Linked DNA regions of Bradyrhizobium diazoefficiens. The protein of the gene in region 3 interacts with the protein of the main gene of each other region in a pairwise test. Links are inferred from orthologs where the notes say so. Each region holds a gene or a part of one and is shown on either strand. Other genes may lie near its edges.

Region 1 (4,062 bases), 3.9 Mb from region 3 along the record:
TCGACTGGAACGATCCGCGCGCGGTGCTGCAAAAGATCCGCGAGGAAGCCGACGAGATCGAGGCCGCGCTCAACCGCAACGACAAGCAGGAGCTCGCGGAGGAGACCGGCGACCTGATGTTCGCCCTCGTCAACCTCGCCCGCCATGTCGATGCCGATCCGGAGGCCGCTCTGCGTGCGACCAACGCGAAATTCGAGCGGCGCTTTGCGTTCATCGAACGGGCGCTGAAAGCGCAGGGACGCACGCTGGAGCAGGCGTCACTGGCGGAGATGGATGCGCTGTGGAATGCGGCGAAAGCCGAGACGAAGCCAATGCCGGAAGAACGCCAGGAAGTGCGCCGCTAGCTTCGCTGTCGTCCCTGCGAACGCAGGGACCCATAACCACAGGCAGCAATTTGGCGAAGGCTCGAAGTCAGGTGCGCGTCGTTACGACGACTACCCTGGCAATATAGATCACGCGGCATGGGTCCCGGCGTTCGCCGGGACGACACCTATCATGTGGCGTGACGCGGCACGGCGTCGAACCTCGACACCACGATATCCCGCTTGGTCTCGTCCACCCGCACGGTCATGTCGAAGCGGCCGTCGTGCAGCTCCTTGGTCAGCACCTCGGAATTGCGGTGCAGCCAGCTGATGCCGGCACCGTCGGCGGCATCGATGGAGAGATCGAGCGTGGTGCGTTTGGCGGCAAGCCGTTCCTCGATCGCGCTGAGCAGTGCGTCGATCCCCTCGCCTGAGACGGCGGAGACCAGCATCGCCGGATGATCCTCGGGCCTGCGCGCGGCAATGTTCAAAAGCTCTTCACGCTGCTCGGCATCGTAACGGTCGATCTTGTTCCAGACCTCGATGATGCGGCCGCTGTCGTCCGGGTTGATGCCGAGCTGGCGCAGCACCGCGTCGACGTCGCTCTGCTGCGCCTCGGCGTCCTCATGCGAGATATCGCGGACATGCAGGATCACGTCGGCCTCCAGCACCTCCTCCAGCGTGGCGCGGAAGGCGGCGACGAGCTGGGTCGGCAGATTGGAGATGAAGCCGACGGTGTCGGACAGCATGGCCTTGCCGCCATGCGGCAGGGTGAGCGCGCGCAAGGTCGGATCGAGCGTGGCGAACAGCATGTCGGCGGCCTGCACGTCGGCCCGCGTCAGGCGGTTGAACAGCGTCGACTTGCCGGCATTGGTGTAGCCGACCAGCGCGACGACGCGATACGGCACGCGCTGGCGGCCGGCGCGATGCAGCCGCCGCGTCGCCTGCACCTTCTTCAGCTCGCCCTCGAGCTTGGAGATGCGCTCCTGGATCAGGCGGCGGTCGGCTTCGATCTGCGTCTCGCCGGGACCGCCCATGAAGCCGAACCCGCCGCGCTGGCGTTCGAGATGGGTCCAGGATCGCACCAGGCGCGAGCGCTGGTAGTTGAGATGCGCAAGCTCGACCTGCAGCGAGCCTTCCCTAGTCTTGGCGCGGCGGCCGAAGATTTCCAGAATGAGCCCGGTGCGATCGAGCACTTTGGCATGCAATTCCTTCTCGAGATTGCGCTGCTGGATCGGCGCCAGCGCGCAATCCATCACCACGAGCTCGACGTCGAGGCTCTTGGCGAGCGCTGCAATCTCCTCGACCTTGCCCTTACCGATATAAGTCGCGGGGCGGATCTGGCTGATCGGTGCGATGATGGCATCGGCGATGACGAGGTCGATCGCGCGCGCAAGGCCTGCGGCCTCGTCGAGCCGGGCCTCGGCGTCGCGCTGGACATGGCTCTCCGACTGCGCGTCGGCACTTCCCGCACGCACCCGCAAGTAGGGGCCGATGACAAGCACCCGCCCCGTCTGCTGAGCCCCTGCCGACCGCGGACGGTCGGCATCCCCGTCAAAATTCCGGGGTTCCAATCAGATCACTCTCAAGCCGGCTGATCCTCGCCGCCTTCGAACAGCTGGATCGGAGCGCCCGGCATGATGGTCGAGATCGCATGCTTGTAGACAAGCTGCGAGTGACCGTCGCGCCGAAGTAGTAAGCAGAAATTGTCGAACCAGGTCACGATGCCCTGGAGCTTCACTCCGTTGACCAGAAAGATCGTCAGTGGCGTCTTGGTTTTGCGAACGTGATTAAGGAAGGTGTCCTGTAGGTTTTGTGCGCGGTCTGCCGCCATTGTTTTTTTCTCGCTTTGAGTTTCTTTTTATTGCGCCGGTTGCGACCCTCTTCTGAACATGGTGGGGCCTCTTCCGGTTGCCGCTCCTCATGAGATCCCCCTCGGAGGAACAGCGGTTCGATTAGAGGGCAGGACGGCTTATTAGGCAAGCCGCTTCAGGCGGCAGACCACGTCCGTTTTCTCCGAAAAACTACGGAAATAGATGTTTTTCCTCGCCAATTCCGTAGGTGTTGCCGCAACGTCGCGGCACCGGAGCTATTTCCGCCCCAAACTGAACGGGGCTCCGGATTCCTGTTTCGGCGCGCGCCCTCTGTATGCCGACCGGTATCCGGCCTCGTCAGCCGACGCCGAGCGCCTTCAACTTCCTGTGCAAGGCCGACCGTTCCATGCCGACGAACTCGGCTGTGCGAGAAATATTTCCTGAAAAACGGCTGATCTGTGCGATCAAATAGTCGCGCTCGAACACTTCGCGCGCCTCGCGCAGCGGCAGGCCCATGATGTGCTCGCCATTGTTGCTGGTCGGCATGGCCGGCACCATCGAGCCGACGTCCTGCGGCAGCATGTCCGCGGTGATGATCACCTCGGGGCCGCCGGCGGCCAGAATCATGACCCGCTCGACGTTGTTGCGGAGCTGGCGCACATTGCCCGGCCAGACATGCGATTGCAGCACCGCCATCGCATCCTGCCCGATCTGCCGCTTGGGCAGACCGCTGCCGGCCGAGATCTGCTCCATGAAATAGTCGATCAATTCGGGAATGTCCTCGCGCCGCTCCGACAGCGCGGGCACGCGGATCGGCACCACCGAAAGCCGGTGATAGAGGTCCTCGCGGAAATGGCCGGCAGCGATCTCCTCTTCGAGATTGCGCGCGGTGGAGGAGATGATGCGCACGTCGACCTGCACCTTGGCGGTGCCGCCGACGCGCTGGAACGACTGCTCGACCAGCACGCGCAGGATCTTGTTCTGGGTCTCGCGCGGCATGTCCGCGATCTCGTCGATGAACAGCGTGCCGCCATGCGCCTCTTCGAGCGCGCCGGGCTTGCGCGGCTGCTCGCCGTTGGACTGCTCGACGCCGAACAGCTCGTGCTCCATGCGGTCGGGCGTGATCGCGGCAGCGTTGATGACGACGAACGGACCGTCGGCGCGGCCCGAAGCCGTATGCAGCGTGCGCGCTGTCAGCTCCTTGCCGGCGCCGGCGGGGCCGACGATCAGGATACGGCTGTTGGCCTTCGCGGCGCGCTCGATGGTCTGGCGCAGCTGGTTCATGCTGGGCGAGCGGCCGACGAGCTGGCTGGCGCTCGGCGCGAGTTGCTTCAGCTCCTTGACCTCGCGCTTGAGCCGCGAATTCTCCAGTGCACGGGTTGCGACCAGGATCAGCCGGTCCGCCTTGAACGGCTTCTCGATGAAGTCGTAGGCGCCGCGCTTGATCGCGGCGACCGCGGTCTCGATGTTGCCGTGGCCGGAGATCATCACGACCGGCAGATCGGCATTGTCTTTCTTGACCTGCTCCAAGAGCTGCAGGCCGTCGAGCTTGGAGCCCTGGAGCCAGATGTCGAGGAATACGAGGTGCGGCCTGCGATTGGCGATTTCGGCCAAAGCCGTATCGCTGTCGCGTGCGGTCCGCGTGACGAAACCCTCGTCCTCGAGAATGCCCGCAACGAGATCCCGAATATCGGCCTCATCATCGACAATCAGAATTTCACTTGCCATGGGTCGCGCCTGTTCTTGTCAGTTGCCTGTTGAGGCTTCGATTTTCGTTGAATCATTGGTCTTTTCAGCCGGCTCTTTGGTTTCGGCCGACGGCTCATTTGTTTCTTGCGCCTGGTCCTTGACAGGGACGCTGGCCGCGTCCTTGGCCGGCGGCGCGGCCGCTTCGGACTTCGCAGGCCCGCCTGAGATCGCAAAGCGCAAGCGCATCCAGGCGCCGC
Region 2 (3,898 bases), 3.1 Mb from region 3 along the record:
GCCGATGCGGCGGCCAGGCATGCCGGCCTGCGGCCGCATCATCGGCGATCGCTTCGACGCGGCCCAGTCGCCGCTGCGGACATATTGGTCGGCAACCAAAATCCGCCGCGTCGTGGCCAGCATCAGCGACATCGCGAGGTCGGCCACCGAGGCGGCATTGGCGCCGGGGCTGTGCCCGACCGCGATGTTGCGCGCGGCGGCGGCTTTCAGGTCGACGCCGTCATAGCCGGTGCCGTAGCAGACGATCGCGCCGAGCTTTGGGAAGAAGTCCATCGCCTCAGCGCCGAGCGGCGTGCCGCCCGCCGTCAGCAGCGCACGGATGTCGCTCAGCTCCTCGGCCGCGAAAACCTCCCGCGCGGGCTTGCTACCGGTGTCGAGCAGGTCGAACCGCTCGGCAAAGCGCGCCGTCATCGACTTCGGGAGCGTGAATAGATCAGGACCTTGTCAGCCATTGTTGTTGTTTCCGGTCAACGCCGCCACAAACGACGAGGGGCGGAATCGGTTGCCCAATTCCGCCCCTCGCCTCATGCAATTTCCAGACTTAGCCGAGAATGGTGCCCGGCTCGACCTTCACGCCGGGGCCCATCGTCGAGGACACCGCAACGCGCTGGATGTAGGTGCCCTTCGAGCCGGCCGGCTTCGCCTTCGAGACAGCATCGGCCAGAGCCTTGATGTTCTCGACCAGCTTCTCCTCGGAGAACGAGGCCTTGCCGACGCCGGCCTGCAGGATGCCGGCCTTCTCGACACGGAACTCGACCGAGCCGCCCTTCGCACCCTTCACCGCACCGGTGACGTCCATGGTCACGGTGCCGATCTTCGGGTTCGGCATTAGGCCGCGCGGGCCCAGCACCTTACCGAGACGGCCGACCAGCGGCATCATGTCGGGGGTAGCGATGCAGCGGTCGAACTCGATCGTGCCGTTCTGCACCTTCTCGACCAGGTCCTCGGCACCGACGACGTCGGCACCGGCAGCCTTGGCCTCGTCCGCCTTGGCGCCGCGGGCGAACACGCCGACGCGGAGCGTGCGGCCGGTGCCGTTCGGCAGGGTCACGACGCCGCGGACCATCTGGTCGGCGTGGCGCGGATCGACGCCGAGATTGATCGCGACCTCGATGGTCTCGTCGAACTTCGCTTTCGCGCGTTCCTTGACCATCTTGATGGCGTCCGCGAGGGGGTAAAGCTTTTCACGGTCAATGCCTTCGCGGGCTTTGTTCAAACGCTTTCCGATTGCCATGACCGATTACCCCGCCACTTCCAAACCCATCGAACGGGCCGAGCCCTCGACCATCTTCATGGCCGATTCGATGCTGTCGCAATTCAAGTCCTTCATCTTCTTCTCGGCGATCTCGCGCACCTGCGCTTTGGTCACCTTGCCGGCCTTGTCACGGCCCGGCGCTTTCGAGCCGGACTGGATTTTTGCGGCCTGCTTGAGGAAGTAGGACATCGGAGGCGTCTTCATCTCGAACGTGAACGAACGATCGGCGTAGATCGTGATCACGACGGGAATCGGGGTGTTCTTCTCTTCCTTCTGGGTCTGGGCGTTGAACGCCTTGCAGAACTCCATGATGTTGAGACCACGCTGACCGAGCGCGGGACCGATCGGGGGCGAAGGATTCGCCGCACCGGCCGGGACCTGAAGCTTCAGGTATCCGGTCACTTTCTTTGCCATGTATCACTCCTGTTGTGCCGGCAAGGCCGGCGGTTTCAGGTTCGTGGTCTGGGTCGGATGCGGCTGGCGACCGCCCTCTCCCTCCCACGGCCTCTTGTTGCGCGAGACCAAAGCCTCGCGCCTCGTCCGGTCAGACCTTCTCGACCTGACCGAATTCCAGTTCCACCGGCGTCGCGCGGCCGAAGATCGACACCGCGACCTTCACGCGCGAGCGCGCCTCGTCGATTTCCTCCACCACACCCGAGAACGAGGCGAACGGGCCGTCAGCCACGCGCACGTTCTCGCCGATCTCGAACGACACCGACGCCTTCGGCCGTTCTACGCCCTCCTGCACCTGGTGCAGGATGCGCATGGCCTCGGCTTCCGAGATCGGCATCGGCTTGTTTTCCGCGCCGAGGAAGCCCGTGACCTTCGGCGTGTTCTTGATCAGATGAAACGCCTCGTCGGTCAGCTTCATCTTCACCAGCACGTAGCCGGGGAAGAACTTGCGCTCGGCATCGATCTTGCGGCCGCGGCGCACTTCCGTGACCTTCTCGGTCGGAACCAGCACCAGTTCGAACAGATCCTCGAGCCCGCGCTGCTTGGCCTGCTCGCGGATCGATTCGGCGACCTTCTTCTCGAAGTTCGAATAGGCGTGGACGATGTACCAGCGCTTGTCGGACGATTGGGTTGCGGCGGCTGCTGTTGCCATCAGTGAATGCCCAGAAGGAAGGTGATGAGGTAGCGGATGATCTGGTCGGCGGCGAAGAAGAAGACCGAGGCCACAGCGACCATGACGAACACCATGATGGTGGTGATCGTGGTCTCACGACGGGTCGGCCAGGTGACCTTGGCGGTCTCCGAGCGCACTTCCTGCAAGAACTTGAACGGGCTGACTGCCATCGCTTGATGTCCAACGTCCGTCGACAGACGCAACTGAATTTCAGGGATTCCGAACAGCCGCCGTTGGCCCAGCCCTCTGTCTCGAAGGATGAGCCGGAAATCGGGCTCGATTGTTCGGGGATTTCAAAGCCGCGCCGGATATCCGCATCTCAGCGGGCCGGCAGCGAGTGTCGGGTAGATACTGCGGATGGGGTCAAAGGTCAAGGATGGACGGGTGCGGCCAGTCGGCCTTGGCTTCTGGACGGGCACCGTCGAACAGTTTGGGATCAAGGGGTTAGCCGGCAGCTAACTGGCAGGAGTGGCAGGGCTCGAACCTGCGACCCCCGGTTTTGGAGACCGGTGCTCTACCAATTGAGCTACACTCCTGTGGACCCTCGCGTCGCCACGCGGATCAGGGGCGCTTTCAAGCACAGGGGACGGCCGGATTGCAAGGGTGAAGCGCGCTGGCTTCGCTTGTTTGTGCCGCGCGTTCTGGGTCACAGTTCGTTTCCGACAACAAAAAGCCACCGGGAGCGCCCATGACCGCGACAGCCGCCCTATCTTCCACAACCGCGCCGAAAACCCCGCCATTGCCCGAGGCGAAGACCGAAGCACTCGGCCTGTCGCGGCTCCGCCTCGAGGCGATGTCGGACGCGTTCAAACGCGAGATCGACAAGGGAACCGTGCCCGGCGTGACCGTGCTGGTGGCGAGGGGCGGCCAAGTCGGCTGGTTCGAGGCGCTCGGCAAGCAGAGCCCGGCGAGCTCGACGCCGATGGCGCTTGATTCGATCTTCCGGATCTTCTCGATGACCAAGCCCATCGTCTCGGTCGGCATCATGATGCTGGTCGAGGACGGCCATCTGCTACTCGGCGACCCCGTCGCCAAGTTCATCCCGGAATTCGCCGACCAGAAGGTGGGCGTGGTTAGCGGCGGCAAGCTGGAGCTGGTTCCGGCCAGGCGGCCGATGACGGTGCAGGACCTGCTCCGCCACACCTCGGGCCTCACCTATGAGCACCAAGGCGACGGCCCCGTGCACAAGCTCTACCAGGAGTCTCGCGTCCGCAGCCGCAAGATCAGCAATGCCGAGCATGCCGCGCTGGTGGCGAGCTTCCCCCTCGTCTGCCATCCCGGCGACGAGTTCAACTACAGCCGCTCCACCGACATCCTCGGCCGCATCATCGAAATCATCAGCGGCAAGTCGCTCGGCGCGTACCTCGCGGAGCGCATCCTCGCGCCGCTTCAGATGGCTGAGACCGGCTTCTCGACGAGCGAAGCCAACGCCGGCCGCCTCGCCGAGCCGTTCGCGGCCGATCCCTGGACCGGCGACAAGGTCGCGCTGTTCAACATGCTCGAGCAACCGGTGATGG
Region 3 (3,902 bases):
TCGCGAACTCGCCGGTCGGGCCGGAGCTCCCGGCCTCGCCCAGATCGATTTTGTTGCGCACGATCCAAACCGACCCGGCGGGTCGATCGCCGCCCCCGGATTTCCGAAGCGGCCGCATCGCCTCCGGATCGACGGCCTGCTCAGCCTCGACCAGCCACAGCACGAGATCGGCGTCCTCGGCTCGCGCCCGCGCCCGGCGCACACCCTCCTGCTCGACGGGATCGTTGGTCTCGCGGATGCCGGCGGTGTCGATGACCGTGACCGGATAGCCGTCCAGATCGAGCTGCACCTCGATCACGTCGCGCGTGGTGCCGGCATGCGGCGATACGATCGCGACCTCGCGGCGTGCGAGCTGATTGATCAGCGTGGACTTGCCGACATTCGGCTCGCCTGCGATTGCAACCACCAAGCCCTCACGCAGGCGTTCAGAATGTCCCTGTGCAGCAACGACCTTTGCAATTTCATCGTGCAGGGCCTTGATCGCTTTCACTGCCGGCGCCCTCAATTCCGCGGGCACATCGCCTTCATCGGAAAAATCGATGCCGGCCTCGATCAGCGCCGAGGCCTCGATGATGCGTTCGCGCCAGTCTCGGGCGCGGTCGCCGAGCAGGCCCTGTAGCTGGCGGAGCGCCTGGCGGCGCTGGCGGTCCGTGTCGGCATGGATGAGGTCGTCGAGGCCTTCGGCTTCGGTGAGGTCGAGCTTGCCGTTCTCTAGAGCTCGCCGCGTGAACTCGCCGGGCTCGGCTGCCCGCGTATTCGGAATTGACGAAATAGCGGCAAGAAGTGCCGACAGCACCGCACGGCCGCCATGGATGTGAAATTCGGCGATATCCTCCCCGGTCGCGCTGCCCGGCCCCGGAAACCAGAGCACCACTGCATCGTCGATCGGCTGTCCTGCGCCGTCACAGAGCAACCGCCGGCCGGCCTGCCTTGGCGCCGGCAGCTTGCCCGCGAGCGTGGTCAGCGCCAAGCCGGCCTGCGGACCCGAGACCCGCACCACGGCAATCGCGCTCGGCGGACGGCCGGACGACAGCGCAAAGATGGTTTGGTCTCGCGAATGCATGGCCTATTTGTCCGGCTCACCGGAAAAAGGCAAATGGCCCGTTCTTTGCGATGCCGCGCCCACTTTTGCTGCGCTCCCGCCCGCAGCAATGTCCATATTGCGACGCAACATAGACTGCAGCATTTTGCTGCAACATTGTCCCGGTGCGGAACCAGCCAGTCGCCGGGGGTCAGGGATAGCACAAATATATCAATGGCTTCCAACAGATCCGGATTTCGTCCAGCTGCTCGCCATGCTGCACTTTTCCCGCAGCAAAGCTGCACAAACAAAAGGGCGCCCGGAGGCGCCCTCTGATCTCTTGCTGCACCCAGGTTCAGGTGTTCATGGAGTCGAAGAACTCCGAATTGCTCTTGGTCGAGCGCAGCTTGTCGAGCAGGAAGTCGATCGCGTCCATCGTCCCCATCGGGTTGAGGATACGGCGGAGCACGTACATCTTCTTGAGCACCTGCGTATCCGTGATGAGCTCCTCCTTGCGGGTGCCGGAGCGGGAGATGTCGATCGCCGGGAAGGTGCGCTTGTCCGAGACCTTGCGGTCCAGGATCAGTTCCGAGTTACCGGTGCCCTTGAACTCTTCGAAGATGACTTCGTCCATGCGGCTGCCGGTATCGACCAGCGCGGTCGCGATGATGGTCAGCGAGCCGCCCTCCTCGATGTTGCGGGCGGCACCGAAGAAGCGTTTCGGGCGCTGCAGCGCGTTGGCGTCGACACCGCCGGTCAGCACCTTGCCGGATGACGGCACCACGGTGTTGTAGGCGCGCCCCAGGCGCGTGATCGAATCGAGCAGGATCACGACGTCGCGGCCGTGCTCGACCAAGCGCTTGGCCTTCTCGATCACCATCTCGGCGACCTGGACGTGGCGCACCGCCGGCTCGTCGAAGGTCGAGGACACCACCTCGCCCTTCACCGAGCGCTGCATGTCCGTGACTTCTTCCGGACGCTCGTCGATCAAGAGCACGATCAGATAGCATTCGGGATGATTGTGCGTGATCGAATGCGCGATGTTCTGCATCAGCACGGTTTTACCGGTGCGCGGCGGCGCCACGATCAGTGCGCGCTGGCCCTTGCCGATCGGCGCGACGATATCGATCACCCGTGCAGACAAGTCTTTGCGCGTCGGGTCGTCGATTTCCATACGGAAGCGCTGATTCGGAAACAGCGGCGTGAGGTTGTCGAAATTGACCTTGTGCTTGGCCTTTTCCGGGTCTTCGAAATTGAGCGTATTGACCTTCAGCAGCGCGAAATAGCGCTCGCCCTCTTTCGGGCTGCGAATGTGGCCTTCGATGGTGTCGCCGGTGCGCAAGCCGAAACGGCGGATCTGCGAGGGCGAAACGTAGATGTCGTCAGGGCCCGGCAGATAATTCGCGTCGGGCGAGCGGAGAAAGCCGAAGCCGTCGGAGAGAACCTCGACAACGCCTTCGCCGACGATATCGGTCTCAGCGAGCGAAAGCTGCTTGAGGATGGCGAACAGCAGTTCCTGCTTGCGCATGGTGCTGGCGTTCTCGACCCCGTTCTCTTCCGCGAACGAGACAAGCTCGGCCGGCGTCTTCGACTTGAGGTCCTGGAGTTTAATTTCCCGCATTGGGGTGGTCCTGTGGGGTAACCTTAGGGAGGGGTGCGAGGAGGCTCTGAAATGCGGACGCGAGAAGGTAAGGTCCGCAGGTCTGGCAAGGTTAAGTGCCGGTGAGGCTTCAAACCTGATGCGGTGTCCGGCTTCTGGAAAGCTCGGACACAACCACATCCGCCTGCGTTGGGTGGGATATTGCCAATATAGAAAATCGCTCTCTGCTACGCAAGACGAAGTGCTGAGCTAAACGTCGCCCCGGCCGCCTAGAACGGCTTCACGATCACCATGATGACGATCAAAATCATCAGGACGGTCGGCACCTCATTGATAATCCGATAGAATTTCTGGCTGCGCGGGCGCTTATCGGCGGCGAAATCCTTCACCCAGCGCGAAAAAAAGCCGTGGACCGCGGACATCGCCAGAACCAGTGCCAGTTTTACGTGCAGCCAACCGAAGGTGAACCAATGGCCGGACCAGGCGAGATAGAGCCCGGCGAGCCAGGTCATGCCCATCGCCGGATTGATGATCGCCTTGAGCAGCCGGCGCTCCATGACCTTGAACGTTTCCGACTGCTTCGAGCCGACCTCGGCCTCGCAGTGATAGACGAACAGCCTCGGCAAATAGAGCATGCCCGCCATCCAGGCGATGACAGCGATCACGTGCAGCGCCTTGATCCAGAGATAGACGTCTTCGAACATGTTCTGCGCCCGGATGTCTGCCCAGCTTTGGGAACGCTGGGGATAGTAAGAACCCGTTAAGGTCTCACCCTGCACACATATCCGTCCGGTGCGCCTTCCTCAAATCTAGAATCTTAGATTCTTAAAGGTTTGAGTCTGAGTGACCGTGGATTGGACTCATGCAATGCAGTCCGCCACTTCACGCGCGCTTGTTCACATCCTTCAACATATCCCCGCCAGCCCATGCCGGCTGCGATAAGTCCGTCAGCTTCAAGGGCTTGCAGGTTTCTATCGGCAGCTTATCAAGGCGGTTGTCCGCGCAATCCCGTTTGCCCCTCGGCACGGCGCCGGACTTGTTCTGATGGGCACTGGTGTGAAGAAAATCGGCACTTGTCCCGTCCCTGGTGTCGCACATCCCTTTCCGAGGGGTTAAGGTCCACAGAAATCCACAAACCACACCGTCCTCATACAAAGAGTTTTTGTGCCGACCTCGAACAATTATTTCCATCTGCACCTCGTGTCCGACTCCACCGGCGAGACGCTGATCACCGTCGCGCGCGCCGTTGCCGCGCAGTACGCCAATGTGACCCCGGTCGAG

The links.
Region 1: the proteins of rho (region 3) and hfq interact in binary tests that used the Escherichia coli proteins (3 or more experiments, as listed by UniProt). The link is inferred for Bradyrhizobium diazoefficiens from one-to-one orthologs.
Region 2: the proteins of rho (region 3) and nusG interact in binary tests that used the Escherichia coli proteins (3 or more experiments, as listed by UniProt). The link is inferred for Bradyrhizobium diazoefficiens from one-to-one orthologs.

Annotation. Positions count from the first base shown.
Region 1 is NZ_CP067100.1:4,167,206-4,171,267, forward strand. What follows is about bases 513-3,496. They hold hfq (RNA chaperone Hfq), read right to left. Parts: upstream 2,137-3,496; coding sequence 1,888-2,136; downstream 513-1,887. Other genes in these bases: hflX (GTPase HflX), read right to left, coding at 513-1,876; JJB99_RS19785 (sigma-54-dependent transcriptional regulator), read right to left, coding at 2,474-3,496. In the rest of the region: mazG (nucleoside triphosphate pyrophosphohydrolase), read left to right, coding at 1-344; more of hflX, read right to left, coding at 494-512; more of JJB99_RS19785, read right to left, coding at 3,497-3,844; JJB99_RS19790 (sensor histidine kinase), read right to left, coding at 3,863-4,062. UniProt on the Escherichia coli protein: RNA chaperone that binds small regulatory RNA (sRNAs) and mRNAs to facilitate mRNA translational regulation in response to envelope stress, environmental stress and changes in metabolite concentrations.
Region 2 is NZ_CP067100.1:3,400,816-3,404,713, reverse strand. Bases 581-3,400 are described here. They hold nusG (transcription termination/antitermination protein NusG), read right to left. Parts: upstream 2,361-3,400; coding sequence 1,800-2,360; downstream 581-1,799. Other genes in these bases: JJB99_RS16125 (serine hydrolase domain-containing protein), read left to right, coding at 3,070-3,400; secE (preprotein translocase subunit SecE), read right to left, coding at 2,360-2,551; rplK (50S ribosomal protein L11), read right to left, coding at 1,241-1,669; rplA (50S ribosomal protein L1), read right to left, coding at 581-1,234. Also shown: more of rplA, read right to left, coding at 542-580; more of JJB99_RS16125, read left to right, coding at 3,401-3,898. UniProt on the Escherichia coli protein: Part of the processive rRNA transcription and antitermination complex (rrnTAC). The complex forms an RNA-chaperone ring around the RNA exit tunnel of RNA polymerase (RNAP).
Region 3 is NZ_CP067100.1:306,292-310,193, reverse strand. The notes cover bases 510-3,333. They hold rho (transcription termination factor Rho), read right to left. Parts: upstream 2,643-3,333; coding sequence 1,377-2,642; downstream 510-1,376. Other genes in these bases: hemJ (protoporphyrinogen oxidase HemJ), read right to left, coding at 2,891-3,325; mnmE (tRNA uridine-5-carboxymethylaminomethyl(34) synthesis GTPase MnmE), read right to left, coding at 510-1,063. Outside these bases: more of mnmE, read right to left, coding at 1-509; JJB99_RS01405 (pyruvate, water dikinase regulatory protein), read left to right, coding at 3,786-3,902. UniProt on the Escherichia coli protein: Facilitates transcription termination by a mechanism that involves Rho binding to the nascent RNA, activation of Rho's RNA-dependent ATPase activity, and release of the mRNA from the DNA template.